Regions from separate parts of the Geodermatophilus sp. SYSU D00703 genome, predicted to be linked through region 2. Evidence: riboswitches for the same ligand, from Rfam matches in the RefSeq annotation. Region 2 holds a riboswitch; each other region holds the start of a gene.
The links. Region 2 has a riboswitch for cyclic di-AMP ahead of ACI782_RS23650 (hypothetical protein). Riboswitches for the same ligand answer to the same signal wherever they lie in the genome.
Positions count from the first base shown of each region.

Region 1 (4,201 bases), on a different contig from region 2:
GCTCGCCGCCGGCGGCCGCTACGCCGAGCTGGTGGCCGCCGCCGACCGGGACGTCGCCCTGGCCGCGTGAGCGCGGACGCCGGCCCACCGATGAGCAGGCGGCGCGGACGCCGTCCTACCGGGGAGACCGGTCACCGCGGCCGGCCGGACCCGAGGAGGGACTCGATGCGACCGCTCGTCGTCACCACGTTCGTCACGCTGGACGGCGTCATGCAGGCCCCCGGCGGACCCGGCGAGGACCCGGAGGGCGGGTTCTCGTACGAGGGCTGGCTGGTGCCGCACTTCGACGACGACCTCGGCACCCAGATGGAGGAGTGGTTCGTCCCGGCGCAGGACTTCCTGCTCGGCCGGCGCACCTACGACATCTTCTACGCGTCCTGGCCGAAGATGCGCGACGAGAGCAGCGCGGTCTCGACCGGCCTCAACGACAAGACCAAGTACGTCGCGTCGCGGACCCTCACCGCGGTGGAGTGGGAGACCGCACGGCTGCTGGAGGGCCCCGTGCCCGCCGCCGTCCGGGCGCTCAAGGCCGAGGACGGCGGTGAGCTGCAGGTGCACGGCTCGGCCGGGCTGGTGCAGACGCTGCTGCACGAGGACCTGGTCGACGAGCTGCGGCTGGTCGTCTTCCCGGTCACCCTCGGCCAGGGCAAGCGGCTGTTCGGCGAGGGGGCGGTCCCGCGCACCTGGCGGCTGACCACGTCGAAGGCGACCGGCTCGGGCGCGCTGATCGCCACGTACCAGCGGGCCGGCGAGGTGGAGACCGGCTCGGTGGGGCCCGAGTACGAGGAGTGACACACCCGGGAAGGGCAGCGGCGCCGGATCGGTTGCTCGTGGCAACACCACGCGAGAGGTACCGCCCCATGAGCACCCCGCTGTCCATCCTCGACCTGGCGCCGATCGCCAAGGGCTCGACCGCGGCCGACAGCATCGCCGCCAGCGTCGCGCTCGCGCAGCGCGCCGAGCAGACCGGCTACCGCCGGGTCTGGTACGCCGAGCACCACAACATGCCGCAGATCGCGTCGTCGGCGACCAGCGTGCTGATCGCGCACGTCGGCGCGCACACGTCCTCCATCCGGCTCGGCGCCGGCGGCGTCATGCTGCCCAACCACGCGCCGCTGACCATCGCCGAGCAGTTCGGCACCCTCGACGCGATGTACCCGGGCCGGATCGACCTGGGCCTGGGTCGGGCCCCCGGCTCGGACCAGAGCACGATGTACGCGCTGCGCCGCGACCCCCGCTCGGCCGACCGCTTCCCGCAGGACGTCCTCGAGCTGCAGGCCTACCTGGCCGGCGACTCCCGGGTGCCCGGCGTCGACGCGATCCCCGGAAAGGGCTCGCACGTGCCGCTGTACGTGCTGGGCTCGTCGATGTTCGGGGCGACGCTGGCCGCCGCGCTCGGCCTGCCGTACGCGTTCGCGTCGCACTTCGCCCCGGCGATGCTCGAGCCCGCGGTCGCGGCCTACCGGCGAGAGTTCCAGCCGTCCGAGCAGCTCGCCGAGCCCCACGTCATCGCCGGCGTGAACGTCGTCGCGGCCGACACCCGCGCGGCGGCCGAGGAGGCCTACGCCGCCGTCCGCCGGACGCTGGCCGTCGGGCTCTTCGGCCGCGGCCGCTCGCTGACGGACGACGAGGCGCGGCTGCTGCTCGAGGGCGGTGCCGGCCTGCACGTCGACACGATGCTGACCCACACCGCCGTCGGGACCCCGGCCGAGGTGCGCGAGTACCTCCAGGGCTTCGCGAAGCAGGCCGACGCCGACGAACTGATCGTGGCGCACCAGTTCCCCGGCACGGAGGGCCGGCTGCGCTCGGTCGAGCTCACTGCCGAGGCCATGGCGACCGGCTGAGGCCATGGCGACCGGCTGAGGTCGGCCGGAGGGCCCGCGCCGCGCGGGGAGCGGGCCCTCGGTGTCTCGCGGCTCAGTACCAGCCGCTGGTCCGGGAGTGCTGCCACGCCCCACAGGCGCTGCCGTACCGCTTCCCGATGTAGATCAGCCCGGCCTTGATCTGCCGGTACGGGTCCGACGTCTTGCGGATGCCGGTCATGGCCCAGGTCGAGTCGAGGAACTGGGGGATGCCGTACGCGGAGCTCCTCGGGTTCTGGGCGTGGGGGTTCCAGCCGCTCTCCCGTTCCCAGAGCTGGTCGAGGCAGCCGAACTGGGTCCGGTTGCCACCGACCTGGCCCAGGGCGTGGTCCTTGTAGGCCTGCTTCTCGCCGGCGCTGATCCCGGCCAGGCCGTGGCTCCCCTCTGCCCGGGCGACCGACTGGGCGGCGGGGGCCAGAGCGAGGGCGAGGGTCAGGACACCGACGGCGGCGAGCCGGTGCAGGGAGCGCGGTCGGTGGGTGTGCTGGTTGTGCATGGTGCGGGTTCCTCGTGTTGTGCGGTGCCCGGCACCATCGGCGCCGGGGCGTGCGGGACCGGCCGCGGCGGTCGCCGTGTCGTCAGCTGGGCGCGCGGCACCGGCCGGACACGGGCGCCCGGCGAGGAGCCGTCGACCGACACTGCGTGCCGTGCGGCTGGTCCCTGGGGGTGGGCAGGCGGGACCGCGACGGTCCCGGACCTGGAGGGCGCGGGGGGTCGAGGCCCCGGGCGCGGTGGTTCTCCTTCTCTCCCCGGGCCGCCTACCGGGTCAGCTGACGGGTTCGGGCTGGGAGTGCCCTACCCGCTCCCGGATGATGCCCGGGAGCGGGACTCACCCCGGGTGGTGCGGGTGGGTCCCCGGCTCGCGCCCACTGCGGTGGGAGCGACTCGGCGGCGTCCGGCGCGGGCTCCCCAGGCTCGGGAGGCGACGATCGGCCGGACGCAGTCACCGTAAGAACGCCTCACACATCCCGCCACTCGACGGCCGACGATCCACTGTGGCGGCATAGTGGGTCTCGCGAGGCGCGCGTCACTGTGAGCGCCGTGACGGTCGCCGGCCGGAATGGCGACCCCTCCGTCGAGCGTCGAACTCCCCGTGGACCTGTTCTCCCCCGTGACCCTGGGCGACCTCGAGCTCGCCAACCGCGTCGTGATGGCCCCGCTCACCCGCATGCGCTCCGGCGCCTCCGGCGTCCCCGGCGACCTCGTCGTCGAGCACTACCGGCAGCGTGCCGGCGTCGGGCTGATCGTCACCGAGGGCACCTACCCCAGCCCCGAGTCGCAGGCGTTCGTCGGCCAGCCCGGCATCGTCACCGACGAGCAGGTCGAGGGCTGGCGCCGCGTCGCCGAGGCCGTGCACGCCCGCGGCGGCCGGATCGTCATGCAGGTCATGCACGGCGGCCGGGTCACCCACCCCGACGTCAACGGCGGCCGCCGCGTCGTGGCGCCCAGCGCCATCGCCATCGACGGCGAGGGGCACACGGAGAAGGGCAAGCAGCCCTACCCGGTGCCGCACGCGCTCACCGTGGCCGAGGCCCGCGACGTCGTGCAGGACTTCGTCTCCGCCGCCCGCCGCGCGATCGAGGCCGGCCTCGACGGCGTGGAGATCCACGGCGCCAACGGCTACCTGCTGCACGAGTTCCTCTCCCCGGCGTCCAACCGGCGGACCGACGAGTACGGCGGGTCCCCCGAGAACCGGGCGCGCTTCGTCGTCCAGGTGGTGACGGCGGTGGCCGCGGCGATCGGCGCCGGCCGGGTCGGCCTGCGGATCTCGCCCGAGCACGACATCCAGGACGCCCTCGAGACCGACCGGGACGACGTCCGCGCGACCTACGGCGCGCTGCTCGACCAGCTCGCCCCGCTGGGCCTGGCCTACCTGTCGGTGCTGCACCGCGAGCCGGCCGGGGAGCTGGTGCAGGAGCTGCGCCGGCGATTCGGCGGCCCGCTGATCGCCAACAGCGGCTTCGGCGCCGTCACCACGCGCGAGGAGGCGGTGCAGCTGATCGAGGCCGCCCACGCCGACGCGGTCGCCGTGGGCCGTCCGGTCATCGCCAACCCCGACCTGGTGCAGCGCTGGGCCGGCGAGCACCCGGAGAACGAGATCCGGTCGCACCTGTTCTACGCGGCCGGCCCCGAGGGCTACACCGACTACCCGCCCCTGCAGGACCGCCGGGCGAGCTGACGCCCTGTGCACCCAGCGCGGTCCGGCGCCGTCCGGGACCGCGCTGGGTGCACACCACGCTCTCGGACCGGGTACGGGAGCCGCGTGGACCTCGACGACGTCGTGCCGGCCGCCGACCACGTCACCCGCCAGGCCCAGTGGATCGACGCCCCGCCGACGG
Region 1 covers NZ_JBJGYU010000002.1:30,724-34,924, reverse strand. Annotated here, with positions in the region: gene ACI782_RS03670 (ABC transporter ATP-binding protein) at 1-70, shown strand, start outside; gene ACI782_RS03665 (dihydrofolate reductase family protein) at 166-792, shown strand; gene ACI782_RS03660 (LLM class flavin-dependent oxidoreductase) at 861-1,844, shown strand; gene ACI782_RS03655 (aggregation-promoting factor C-terminal-like domain-containing protein) at 1,918-2,358, opposite strand; cyclic di-AMP (ydaO/yuaA leader) riboswitch at 2,603-2,763, opposite strand; gene ACI782_RS03650 (alkene reductase) at 2,956-4,041, shown strand; gene ACI782_RS03645 (hypothetical protein) at 4,126-4,201, shown strand, end outside.
Region 1: it holds a riboswitch for cyclic di-AMP, as region 2 does, so the genes downstream of both, ACI782_RS03655 (aggregation-promoting factor C-terminal-like domain-containing protein) here and ACI782_RS23650 (hypothetical protein) in region 2, are expected to answer to the same signal.

Region 2 (4,201 bases):
GACCACGTACGCCGGGACCTACGCCAACCCCTACTACGGCCCGCTGACCGTGACCGCCGCCGGGGACGCCCTCAGCATGTCGATGGGGCCGCCGGACCTGCCCACGACCTTCGCCCTGACCCACCACACCGGGGACACGTTCACCTTCGAGACCGTCGGCGAGAACGCCAACGGGCTCGCCGGAGCGATCTTCACGGTGGAGGGCGACCGGGCCGCGACCGTCCGGCTCGACTTCTACGACCGCACCGGGCTGGGCACCTTCACCCGCGAGTAGCGTCGCGACCACCCGGCCCGCGGAGCGCACCGGCCGGGCGCGGCGATAGGTTGGGCGGCATGCCGATCGAGTCGCCGGGGGGTGTGCCGGCGGGGACGATCCGCGACCTGGGGTTGCCCGGGCGGGCCGTGGCCGCGCTGCTGCGCGCGGGCGTGACCACGACCGAGGAGCTGGCGGGGCTCAGCCGGCGCGAGCTCGCCGCGATCGACGGGCTCGGCCCGGGCCTGATCTCCGCGATCCGGAACGCCGTCCCCGAGCCGGTCGGCCAGGCCCCCCGCGCGGCCCCGTCGGAGGCCGAGGTGCACGCCGAGGCGGTCGCCGCGGGCATCGAGCCGCCCGACGGCGAGGCGCCGATCCCGCCGCCCATCCCGTCGTTCGAGTCGCTGCGGGCGCCGCGGCGGCGGACGACCGTCGACCTGATCGTCCCGGCGACGCCACCCCCCGACGAGTCCGCTCCGGCCGCGGGACCGCGGCCCGCTCCGGCGAGCGGCCCCCGCCCGGCCACGTACGCCGACCTGCGGCGCCTGTGCGTGCGCGGGACCCGGGCCGCGGCCGGCGTGCCGGTGCGCCTGGCGTGGTGGTCGCTGCGCGCGCCGGTCGCCGGGCTGCGGCGGCTGCTCTCCCGCTAGCCCCCCGTCCGCTGGTCGGCGTCCTCGCCGGGACGCCGACCGGCCGCGACGACCTCGGTCAGGGTCTGGCCGTCGCGGGCGATCCACGCCCGGCCGTCGTCGGTGAGCACGAGCGGGCGCTGGATCAGCCGGGGGTGCTCGGCCAGCAGGCGGATCCACGTGTCGGCGTCCCGGGGCAGGTCGCGCAGCCCCAGCTCGCGGGCGAGCGGCTCGGACATCCGCGTGACGTCCCAGGGCTCGAGGTGGAGGGCGGCCAGCGCGGCGCGCAGCTCCGCCTCGCTCGGCGGGTCCTCGAGGTAGCGGCGCAGCGTGTACTCGACGCCGGCCTCCTCCAGCTGGGCGCGCGCGGTGCGGCACTTGGAGCAGGACGGGTTGAACCAGACCTCCACGGCTCCACCCTAGGGCCGGGCTCCGCGCCGCGAGGACGTCGAGCAGCCGCCGCGTGAGCAGCGCGGCCGCCGCCGGGTCGCAGGACGCCAGCGTGCGGCCGGCGGGGCGGCGCCGCGCGGATCCATGGCCCCTACACGTCCGGGCCGTCGAGCGGGGGAGGCGCGACCCGCATCACCCGACGAATCGTCGGCGCGCGATTGTCACAAACGCATAACGGCGGTTACGGTGGGTACGTCCGCGCGGTCGTCACGTCCCCTTCCGGGGAAGCCGAGCGGTCGCCGCCGAGTCGCCCTCCGGGGCGGGCCGGGGACCCATCGCAGTACTGGGGTGAATCCCGCTCCCGGGCACGAGTCCGGGGCGGGTAGGGCCGCTTCCCGCCCGAACCCGTCAGCTAACTCGGTAGGCGGCCATCGGAAGAACGGAGAGCCGCCGGATGGCGTGCCGCTGCCCTGCCGGACACCCGCCTTCGCACCGGTACCGGGCGCGCCCGCGCACCTGATCGCCCGCGACCGTCCCCGACCGCGCCGCCAGCGGCACCACGCGAGCACCTCGCTCGACCGGCACCCCCGCCGTCCCCCCGTGGTCCGCGCACCGGCCGGTCCCCCCGGACCGTCGCCCGCCCGACCGCCCTCCCCGCCGCACCCGCGTCCCGCCGCGGGCTCCGCTGCGCCCGCACACCCGGAGCACCCCACCCCATGGACCCCCGAACCACCACGTCCCGCCGCGCCGACCGTCGTGGCACCCTCCGCTCGCGCCGCCGTCCGGCCCTCCTCCTGGGCACGGCCGTCGCCGGCGCCGTCATGGCGAACGTCCTCGTCGGGACGGGTCCGCCGGCGCAGGCCGAAGCCGGCGCGTCGGAGTCGGTCAGCGTCGCCGAGCAGCTCGGGCTGACCGCGCAGTCCGCCCCCGTCGAGGTCGACGCGGCGCCGGCCCCGGACCTGCAGCCGCTCGAGGACCTCACCGCCAGCCGCGCCTCCCGCGAGGCCGAGCAGACCGCCGCGCAGCAGGCGCAGGCCGCCGCCGACCAGGCCGTGCTCGACCGGCAGAAGGCCGAGGCCGAGGCCGCCGCGCGGGCCGCCGCCGAGGCCGAGGCGGCCGCCCGGCAGGAGGCCGAGGCCGCCGCGCGAGCCGCCGCACCGGAGCAGGCGGCGCCCGCGCGAGCCGCTGCGGCCGCGCCGGGCGCGGTCGCCCGCATCACCAACACCGCCGGGAGCATCAAGGCGGCCGCGCAGGCCGCCGCGAACGCCGTCGTCTCCACCGTGCCCGGCGCCGCCGGCATCACGCTGGGCGGCACCCGCGCCAGCGCGGCTGACCCCGGCGGCCACCCCTCCGGGCTGGCCGTGGACTACATGGTCCTCACCGACGCCGACCTCGGCGACGCCATCGTCCAGTACCACAGGGACCACTGGGACGAGCTCGGCGTCGACTACCTCATCTGGCAGCAGCGGATCCTGCAGTCACCGAACGGTTCCTTCGAGCGGATGGCCGACCGCGGCGGCGTGACCGCCAACCACTTCGACCACGTCCACGTGAACTACCGGGGCTGATCCCCGGCCGACGGCCGCGGGGAGGACCGTGGAGGGAGTCCCCGGGTCCGTCGGGAGGTGGGATGCCGGCGCTCGAACCGGGAACCGTGGCCGAGCAGCTCGCCGCCGTCCGGGAGGACCCGCTGCGGGTCCTGGTCGTCGGCGCGGGCGTGGCGGGGTGACGCTCGCGCTGTGCCTCCGCGGAGCCGGGCTGCACCCGTTCCTGCCGGAACGACGGCCCTCCGGCGCCGACCGGGGCCACGTGCTCGGACTGGTCCCGCTGGTCGACCCGGCGCTGCGGCACCTGCAGGTGGGGGGCACCTACCGCGAACGCAGCGTGCCCGTCCGCCGGTACACGCTGCGGGACCGGGCGGGCCGGCCGCTGCGGGAGTACTCCTTCGAGAGCCTGCTGGCCTCCGGGGACCACCGCGGCATCGAGCGGGGCGAGCTCCTGGCGGTCCCGGCCGCCGCGGGGGGACGGGTCAGCAACGGCGCGACCGTGACCCGGATCGAGCAGGACGGCGGCCGGGTCCGGGCGTACGACACCGGCTGGGGCGGCTGGGTCGGCTGGACCGACCCGGACGACGCGCCGGACCGGTACGAGGAGTGCTGGGGGCGGGGGTTCTTCCTCGGCACGTACCCGGTCCGGGGCCGGGTCGGGGTCTTCCTGGGTGGCCCGCGCCGGGACACCGCCCGCGGAGCCGCGGAGTTCGTTGGCCGGGTGCGCGGGCGGCTGCGGGCCGACGACGCCCGGCTCGAGCGCGCGCTCCGCACGGTCGCCGCCGGCCACGGCACCCACTACTGGCCGATGACCGACGTCCGGGCCCGCACGTGGACCTCGCGCCGGGTGGTCCTGCTGGGTGACGCCGCGGCCGGGTTCCTCCCGACCGCGGGCATCGGGGCCGCCATGGCGATCGAGTCCGCGGACGTGCTGGGCCGGTCGCTGGCGCGGGCCACGCCGGGGTCCGTGCCCGCCGTGCCGCGGGACCACGAGGCCCGGCAGCGCCCCCGCGTGGAGTCCGCGCAGCGCACCTCACGCGTCCTGGGCCGGCTGGTGTTCCGCACGTCCCGGCCGGCCGCCGTCGTCCGCGACCTGGCCTCGCGGTTCGTGCCGCTCGACCGGGCGCTGGCCCCGATCGTCCGGCTCGTGGCCGACCGGCCGCGCGGCGGCTGAGGCCTCGTCGGGACAGGACGCCGGGCCGCCGGCCTGCGGTGGCGGCGTCCCTGCGCGGGGTGTGCCATGGGCCTGCAGGCGTCCGCCGCCAGGAGGCACCGTGAGCACCTCCGCCTGACCCGATCCGGCCCCTGACCCGACGAGAGGCCCCAGCCCGTGAAGCTCCTGCTCCCCGACTCCGTCCCGCTGGTGCCGGACCTGCCCGACG
Region 2 covers NZ_JBJGYU010000042.1:18,310-22,510, reverse strand. Annotated here, with positions in the region: gene ACI782_RS23665 (serine hydrolase) at 1-274, shown strand, start outside; gene ACI782_RS23660 (DNA-directed RNA polymerase subunit alpha C-terminal domain-containing protein) at 334-903, shown strand; gene ACI782_RS23655 (ArsC/Spx/MgsR family protein) at 900-1,292, opposite strand; cyclic di-AMP (ydaO/yuaA leader) riboswitch at 1,563-1,714, shown strand; gene ACI782_RS23650 (hypothetical protein) at 1,989-2,840, shown strand; gene ACI782_RS23645 (FAD-dependent oxidoreductase) at 2,998-3,993, shown strand; gene ACI782_RS23640 (phosphoglycerate dehydrogenase) at 4,150-4,201, shown strand, end outside.

Region 3 (4,201 bases), on a different contig from region 2:
GTACCTGCAGCGGATCGCCTATGGCTGGGGCGTGGCGGTGGCCCTCATCGCGGTCGTCGGCGTGCTCGCGTGGTCCCGCCGCGCGGCGGCGGCGCGGCGACGCCGCGCCGTCGTGGCCGCCATGTACACCCCCGACGGCGCCGACCGCCCCCGGCTCTCGGACGCCGGGCTCGAGCGGGTGGCCCGCGCCGTGTCCGCCGCCCGCCTGAAGAACGTGCTCGCGCCGGTGTTCGTCGTCGCCGCCCTCGTCGGCTGGGTCCTGTCGCTCGCCGCCGTCGCCGAGCAGGTGCGGAGCGGGTGCGACCGTGCCGCCTGCGCTCCGGGCGACCTCCCGTCCCCGTGGGGCTGGGCCAGCGCGGTCACCGCTGACGGGCCCTGGGCGCGGGGGCTCGTCGGCTTCGGCTCCGCCGTCCTGTTCCTGTTCGCCGTCGCCCTCGCCGTGCTGGGATCCCGGGCGTTCGTATCCGCGCCGGAGGGCGCCCGGTGGCGACGCAGGGTCAACGTCGTCTGGGACGTGATCGCGTTCTGGCCGCGGGCGGCGCACCCGTTCGTGCCCGCGGCGTACTCGCAGGTGGCGGTCCCGGCGCTGGTCGACCGCATCGAGTGGTTGCTCTCCGAGGAGGGGGAGGCCGACCAGGTGGTCCTGGCCGCGCACAGCCAGGGGAGCCTGGTCAGCCTGGCCGCGCTGCGCTCGATCGCTCCCGAGCTCTACCCGAGAGTCGGGCTGGTGACCTTCGGCTCCCAGTTGCGCATGCAGTTCTGCCGCGTGTTCCCCGCGCACGTGGGCCCTGGTGTGCTCCGCTGGCTCAGCGACACCTGGGGGGAGCGCTGGGTGAGCCTGTTCCGCGAGACCGACCCGATCGCCGGGCCGGTCCGGAGCTGGGACCGGACGCCCGAGACCGGCCCGCTCCGGTCACGCCGGCTCTGGGACGACGGTCCGGAGGAGGACTGGCGCGATCCCCGCACCCTGCGACGGGTCTGCGGCGGCGAGTGGCGCCTGCTGGACCCGGTCGCCTCCGACCCGGACAACCAGTCCGCGCCGGAGCCGCCGCTGTTGGCACACAGCCGCTACTGGGCCGACCCGGACTGGCCGATGGCGGTCGGCGTCGCCCGGGGCGCGGCCGCAGCTCGACGGTCGATGCCGTCGCCCGGCGCCGGCCAGGTCACGGGGGGCCAGCCCGGCCCCCCGTGACCTGCGCGGACGGTGCGGCTCAGACGACGAGCGACTGCCCCACGTAGACGAGGTTCGGATCGCTCACCCGGTCCTGGTTCCGCGCGTACAGGTCGCGCCAGCTCATCCCGTGGGCCGCGGCGATGGTGCCGAGCGTGTCCCCGGCCCGGACGACGTAGCTCCCGGCCGCCGTGCGGTGGTCCCGTGACGCCCGTTCGGGTTCGGTCGCGACGGGGGCCGCCGCCTGCGCCGACGACCCGCCGGTCAGGTACCGGCCGCAGTTCGGCCAGGCGCCGATGCCCTGGCCGTCGAGGGTGCGCTCGGCGACCACGATCTGCTGCTCCTTGCTGGCCAGGTGGGCGTTGGACGCGAACTCGTGCCCGCCGTAGGCGGCCCAGGTGCTCGCGCTGAACTGCAGGCCGCCGTAGTAGCCGTTGCCGGTGTTGATGTGCCAGTTCCCGCTGGACTCGCACTGGGCGACGCCGTCCCAGTCGTGCTCCGCGGCCGAGGCCGTGCCGGGGAGCGCGAGGGCGGACAGGGCCGCCGCACCGGTGAGGACGACGGCGCCGCGACGCAGGGCGCGTGCGGGCGTGCGGGATCGGTCGTGCTGGGGCATGGAGGATCCTCCGATCGACCGCCGGCGGGGTGAGCTGTCGGGTTCGGGCGGATCGGTTGCCCGGCCGCGGGTCGCGGCTTCACCCCGAGACGCGCAGCGCTGTTCACTGCAGCGCGCCGAGAGTGGGTCCCCCACCCCCGTCCACGGTCGTGCAGAGGTCGGACGCCGCCGGACGGGGTTGGGCGGGACGGCGCCGTGCCCGGCCGGACAGCCGGAGCACGGGCGGGACGCTAGGAGCGGACGCCCGGGTCCGCGCGCGGCGACGGGCGTTGCGCGCCGGCGTGGCGCGACAGGCCGGGCCGGGGGCAGCGCACCGCCCTCGGCCGACAACTCTCCGTCGTGAGTCCGGGAACGTCGTCGAAGGCCACCCTCCAGGGGCCCTCGGCCTGAGCCTCGTGACGTGCTGGAGCGGCCCCTCTGCAGGGTCCCGCCGCGAGCCTGCGAGTGGCGGGGGGCAGAGGGGTCCTCTCTCAGTCCCGGACGAGCAGCGCCACCGGCAGCCGCTCCAACGCCGCGCCGACCGGCAGTCCGGCGGCGTCGGAGACGAACCGGTCGCCGGTGAGCAGGTCCCGCCACGACCCGTTCGGCAGCTGCAGCGCGGTGTCGCCCCAGCCCCCGGAGGCGGCCAGCCCGACCGGCAGCCGGGTCGCCACGGTCACGACGCCGCCCCGGTCGAAGGCCACCACGTGGCCGGCCGCGGCGCCGGTGGCCTCGACCGGCTGGTAGCCGCCGAACCACCCGGGGTGCTCGCGGCGGGCGCGCAGCGTCCGGGAGACGACGAGCAGCTTCGCCGCGCCCTCGTCGTCCACCGGCGGCACCCAGCCCTCGTCGAGCCGGGCCAGCAGGCGCCGGCGCAGCCCGTAGTCCACGGGGCGGCGGTTGTCCGGGTCGACCAGCGAGAGGTCCCACAGCTCGGTGCCCTGGTAGACGTCCGGGACGCCGGGCATGGTCAGCTGCAGCAGCTTCTGCGACAGCGAGTTCGACCGGCCCGGCGGCGTGATGCGGGCCACGAAGCCCTCGAACTCAGCGCTGGTCGTGCGGTCGTCGTACGCGGCGTCCACGAGCGCGTGCAGCCGCGCCTCGAACTCCTCGTCGGGGTCGGTCCACGTGGTCGACGTCCCGGCCTCGCGCGCCGCCTTCTCCGCGTAGGCGTGCGCCCGCTCCCGGGACAGCGGCCAGGCGCCGACCAGGTTCTGCCACACCAGGTGGGCCAGCGGCCGGTCGGCGAGCCGGTGCCGGGCCAGCCAGCCGCGGACCAGTCCCGCCCACTCGGTGGGCAGCTCGGCGAGCACCGCCAGCCGCGCCCGCACGTCCTCGCTGCGCTTGGTGTCGTGCGTGGACAGCGTCGTCATCGACTGCGGCTTGCGCGCCAGCCGGCGCCCCTGCGCCTCGTGGAACTCCGCGACGGTGCTGCCGAAGCGGGCCGGGTCGCCGCCCACCTCGTTGAGCGCGACGAACCGGGCCCAGCGGTAGTAGGCGGTGTCCTCCACGCCCTTGGCCATGACTGGGCCGCTGGTCTGCTCGAAGCGGGTCGCCGCCTCGGTGCCGGCCTGGGACAGCACCGGGTGCAGCGCGTCGAGGGCGTCGGCCAGGTCGGGACGGCGGGACCGCACCGCGGCCACGGTGGCGTCGAGGTGCTCGCGGCCGTCGGGCAGGTAGGTGCGGTAGACCGGGAACGCCGCCAGCAGCTCGGCCAGGGCCTCGGTCTGCTGCTCCCGCGAGATGCCGGGCAGCTCGCCGATCACCCGCACCAGGCGGGCCACCTCCGAGCCGAGCATCCCGTCGGTGACCTCGCGCTTGCAGGCGTGCACCAGCGCGGCGTACTCCACGGCCCGGCCGGACAGCTCGGTGTCCAGCGCGGTCAGCGCAGGCTCGCCGGCCGGGTCGACCAGCACGTCGTCGACCTCGGTCAACGCGTCGTAGCCGGTCGTCCCGGCGGTCGCCCAGCTCTCCGGCAGGTCCTCACCGGGCTCGAGGATCTTCTCGACCACCGTCCACCGGTTACCGGACAGCCGGGCCAATCTCTCCAAGTACTCCCTGGGTCTGGCGAGCCCGTCGGGGTGGTCGATCCGCAGCCCGTCGACCGCGCCGGCCGCGACCATCTCCAGGACCAGCCGGTGGGTGGCGTCGAAGACCGCCGGGTCCTCGGCGCGCAGCCCGGCGAGGGTGTTGATCGCGAAGAACCGCCGGTAGTTGAGGTCGGTGTCGGCGCGCCGCCAGTCGACCAGCTCGTAGTGCTGGCGGGCGTGCACCTCCTGTGGCGTGCCCCCATCGGTGCCGGGGGCGATCGGGAAGCGGTTGTCGTAGTAGCGGAGCTCGCCGTCCACCACCTCCAGCTTCTCGACGTCGTCCGCCGACCCGAGGACCGGGACGCGCAGCTTGCCGCCGCCGAAGTCCCAGTCGATGTCGAACGC
Region 3 covers NZ_JBJGYU010000016.1:26,256-30,456, reverse strand. Annotated here, with positions in the region: gene ACI782_RS15840 (hypothetical protein) at 1-1,192, shown strand, start outside; gene ACI782_RS15835 (LysM peptidoglycan-binding domain-containing protein) at 1,212-1,787, opposite strand; cyclic di-AMP (ydaO/yuaA leader) riboswitch at 1,791-1,951, opposite strand; gene treY (malto-oligosyltrehalose synthase) at 2,258-4,201, opposite strand, start outside.
Region 3: it holds a riboswitch for cyclic di-AMP, as region 2 does, so the genes downstream of both, ACI782_RS15835 (LysM peptidoglycan-binding domain-containing protein) here and ACI782_RS23650 (hypothetical protein) in region 2, are expected to answer to the same signal.

Region 4 (4,201 bases), on a different contig from region 2:
GCGCGGCGTGAAGCGCAGCAGCGCCCGCCGCAGCCCCTCGCCGTAGAGCGACAGCGGCAGCAGGGCCAGGACGACGTCGAGCAGCCCCATCCCCACGCCGGCCCGCGCCAGCGCGCGCAGCGCCTCGGGGGCGCCCAGCTGCGACGGGAGCAGCCCGGCCAGCCGTGCGGCGAGGTCGGTGACGGTGTCCGCGGAGGTGACCAGCGCGGTCAGGCGGACGGCGACCAATAGCAACGGCACCACCGCGATGCCGGCGTAGAACGTCAGCCCGGCGGCGATCAGCGCGAGGTCCCGGCCGTGCAGCCGCCGTCCGGCCCCGCGGATCAGGGCACGGGTCTCCCGGCGCAGGTCCACCGGCCCATGCCACCAGGTGTGGGCCGATCCCGCCCGATCGGGGGCCTCCTTCAGCGGCGGTCGAGCAGCGCGCGGGCCGCCGCGTAGCCGCCCAGGCCGCTCACGGCCCCGCCGCGCACCGTCCCGCCGGAGGAGGCCGCGACCACCCGCGGGTGGGCCGTCGCCACACCCCAGGTGCCCACCTCCGCGTCCGTCTCGGCGACCGGCCAGCACAGGTCGCCGTGGAAGATGTGCCCGCCCGGCATCGCCAGCGACTCCTCCACGTCCAGCGGCGAGGCGGCCTGCAGGCAGGGTTCTCCCGTGGCGTCCGGGGCCAGGCAGTCCAGCAGCGGCTCCTCCAGGTGCGCGTCGAGCTGGGCGACCACCCGCCGCACGGCCTCCCGGCGAGTGCCGACGGGGTCCTCCCGGAAGAGCGCGGCCGGCGTGTGCAGGCCGAACAGGGTGAGCGTCTGGTAGCCGGCCGCCCGTTCCGCCGGCCCGAGGATCGACGGGTCCGACAGCGAGTGGCAGTAGACCTCGAACGGGATGACGTCGGGCAGCCGGCCGGCGGCGGCCTGCGCGTGGGCCGCGTCGAGCTGCGAGGCGGCCTCGTCGACGTGGAACGTGCCGGCGAAGGCCACGGCCGGGTCCACGCCCGACCGCAGCCGCGGCAGCCGGGCCAGCACCATGTTGACCTTGAGCTGGGCGCCGTCCGGGGTGGTCCGCGGCGCGACGCCGAACAGCCGGTCGAGGACGGCCGGTGCCGCCCCCGAGACGACCCAGCTCGCGTCGACGGCGTGCTCGCCGCCCTCGTCGTCGGTCCAGTGCACGGTCGCGCCGTCGGGCCGGGGCTCGAGCGCGGTGACCGTCGCCCGGGTGAGCAGCTCCGCGCCGGCGCTGCGCGCGGCGGCGGCCATGGCCCCGGTGACCGCGCCCATCCCGCCGACGGGCACCCGCCACCGGCCGGTGCCGTTGCCGACCAGGTGGTACAGGAAGCAGCGACCGGCCAGGCCGTCGGCGGCGTGCATGTCGGCGAAGGTGCCGATCAGCCCGTCGGTCAGCGCGACCCCGCGGACGACGTCGTGGGCCAGCTCGTCGGCCACCACGTCGGCCAGCGGCCGCTCGAGGAGGTCCTGCCACAGCTGCGGGTCGCGCAGCCGCCCCGCCAGCTGGGCGGGGGAGACCAGCGGCTCGGTCAGCGTCGGGGCGAGGTCCTCGGCGAGGTCGGCCAGCCGGCCGTAGAAGCGCCGCCAGCCGGCCAGCTCGTCGTCGGACCCGGTGAGGTCCCGGAACGACGCGGCGGTGGCCGGGCCCTCGTCCCGCTCGACCAGCAGCCCGGTGTGCCCGGGGACGGCGGTGTAGGACGCCACCGCGCGGTCGGCCAGGGTCACCTCCAGGCCGAGGTCGGCGACGATGCGGTCGGGCAGCAGGCTGACCAGGTACGAGTACGCCGACAGCCGGACGTCGACCCCCGCGAAGACCTGCCGGCTCACCGCGGCGCCGCCGACCTGCTCGAGCCGCTCGAGGACCAGCACCGACCAGCCGGCGCGGGCGAGGTAGGCGGCGGCCACCAGGCCGTTGTGCCCGGCCCCCACGACGACGGCGTCGTACCTGCTGCGTGCGCTCACCCGGCGGACCGTAGCGCGTGGGCCGGCGGGTCAGCCGCCCTGCGTCGGGGCGTTCTCGCTGTCCGAGCAGTCGGCCCGGTCGCTGCCGGCCTCGGCGGCACCGCAGTCGGTCGTGCCGCGGTCGACGTCGGTGTTGGAGTTGTTGCTGCTGCTGCACCCGGCGAGCGCCCCGACGAGGGCGAGCACCACCAGGGGTCGCTTGAGGTCCATGAGACGCACATACCCCGTCGCCCCGTCGGCGCACCACCGGCCCCGCGCGTCCCAGGGGTAACGGCGACCAGCGGGGTCGAGGTGAGAGTCCACGAAATCACAACTCGGTAATTGTCACCGGAGCGTCACGGCCCTTACGGTGTGTGTGTCCGTCGGGGCGTTCCGTTACCGAAATGGGTGACACCCCGCGGGCGCCGCCGAGCCGGGTCGCCAGACCCGGGCCGGGGACCCACCGCAGCACTGGGGTGAAGCACGCACGGCTCCGGCCGGGCGCGCCGGGCGCCTTCCCGTCCGAACCCGTCAGCTAACTCGGTAGGCGGCTCGTGGAAGAACGGAGAGCCGCCAGACCATGGCGTCCGCCCGCGCCGCTCGGCGCGCTGCCCTCGTCCTCGCCGCCGCCGTCGGCGTCGCCTTCGTCCCCAACGCCGCCGGGGCGGAGGAGCCGGCCACCGCCTCGGAGGCCGCGGCCCTGGTCGCCGCCCGCGGGCACGACCTCGAGGTCGTCACCGAGCAGTTCAACGAGGCGCGGGAGGCCCTCGCCGCGCAGCAGGCGGCCGCCGAGGCCGCGGCAGCGCAGGTCACCGAGGCGCAGGCCGTGGCCACCGCCGCGCAGCAGCAGGTGAGCGGCATCGCCCGGAGCGCCTTCACCGGCGAGAGCATGGGGTCGCTGCAGGCCCTGATGACCAGCGGCTCGGCCGAGGAGTTCGTCAACCGGGTGACGCTGCTGCAGACCGTCGCCGGTCACCAGGGCGAGGTGCTCGACCAGGCCGTCACCGCCGGGGAGACCGCCGCCCAGGCCCAGGCCGAGGCCGACCGGGTGGCCGCCGAGGCGCAGGAGGCGTACGACGCCGTTGCTGAGCAGCAGGCCGGCCTCCAGGCGCAGATCGCCGAGTACCAGGCCGACTACGCGCGGCTGAGTGCCGACGAGCGGCGGGCCGCCCTGGAGGCCGCGGCCTCCGCGCACGGCGACGAGGAGCGGGCCAGCCGCGGCGAGCGCGAGGCGGCGCCCACGGGCGGGGCGCCCGTCGTCGCCGGCAGCGGCTCGCTCCAGGCGGTGATCGACACGGCCATGGCCCAGCGCGGCAAACCCTACGTCTGGGCGGCCTCGGGCCCCGGCTCCTACGACTGCTCCGGCCTGGTGCAGTACGCCTTCCGCGCGGCGGGGATCAGCCTGCCGCACTCCAGCCGGATGCAGTCGCAGATGGGGCAGCAGGTCTCCCGCGCCGAGGCCCGCCCCGGTGACCTGGTCGCCTTCTACAGCCCGGTGAGCCACATCGGCATCTACCTCGGCAACGGCCAGATGGTGCACGCGCCGACGTCCGGCGACGTCGTCAAGGTCGCCAGCGTCGACGTCATGGGCGCCACCCCGAAGTTCAACCGCATCGTCGGCTGACAGAAGGACCCGAGAAGGACCCCGAGAAGGACCCCGAGAAGGACCCCGAGAAGGACTCCGTCCTCCCCACCGCTCGCAGGCTCGCGGCGGGGCCCTGGACGGGGCCGCCCGACCCCTCGCAGGCTCGCGGCGGGGCCCTGGACGGGGCCGCCCGACCCCTCGCAGGCTCGCGGCACGCCTCAGGACGGGGCCGACCGGAGCCCCCGGACGCCTCGCGCGTCCGGGGGCTCCGTCGCGTCTTGACCCACCGTCCCATAGCGTGAACACTGCTCTCAGGAGAGAGCATCGATCACAAGAGGGAGGCCGGCGATGGCGCTGGCGTGGCAGTGGACCTGGGCGGGCGTCGCGTTCGCCACCGAGCTCGGCGCGCTCGTCGCCCTCGGCCTGTGGGGGTGGAGCACCGGCGGGACGACGGCGACGCGGTGGCTCCTGGCCCTCGGGGTCCCCCTCGCGGCGGCGGTCCTGTGGGGCCTGTTCGCCGCCCCGCAGGCCGTGGTGCAGGTAGCGGCCCTCGCCGTCCTGACGAAGGTCGTGGTCTTCGGGGTCGCCGGCGCCGCCCTTGTGACGGCGGGGCTGCCGCGCGTGGCCGCCGTCCTCGTCGTCGCCGCGGTGCTGGGCAGCGTGCTGTCCGGGCCGC
Region 4 covers NZ_JBJGYU010000012.1:71,963-76,163, forward strand. Annotated here, with positions in the region: partial or broken gene ACI782_RS13680 (YhjD/YihY/BrkB family envelope integrity protein) at 1-354, opposite strand, end outside; gene ACI782_RS13685 (phytoene desaturase family protein) at 405-1,961, opposite strand; gene ACI782_RS13690 (hypothetical protein) at 1,992-2,171, opposite strand; cyclic di-AMP (ydaO/yuaA leader) riboswitch at 2,370-2,505, shown strand; gene ACI782_RS13695 (C40 family peptidase) at 2,521-3,564, shown strand; gene ACI782_RS13700 (YrdB family protein) at 3,874-4,201, shown strand, end outside.
Region 4: it holds a riboswitch for cyclic di-AMP, as region 2 does, so the genes downstream of both, ACI782_RS13695 (C40 family peptidase) here and ACI782_RS23650 (hypothetical protein) in region 2, are expected to answer to the same signal.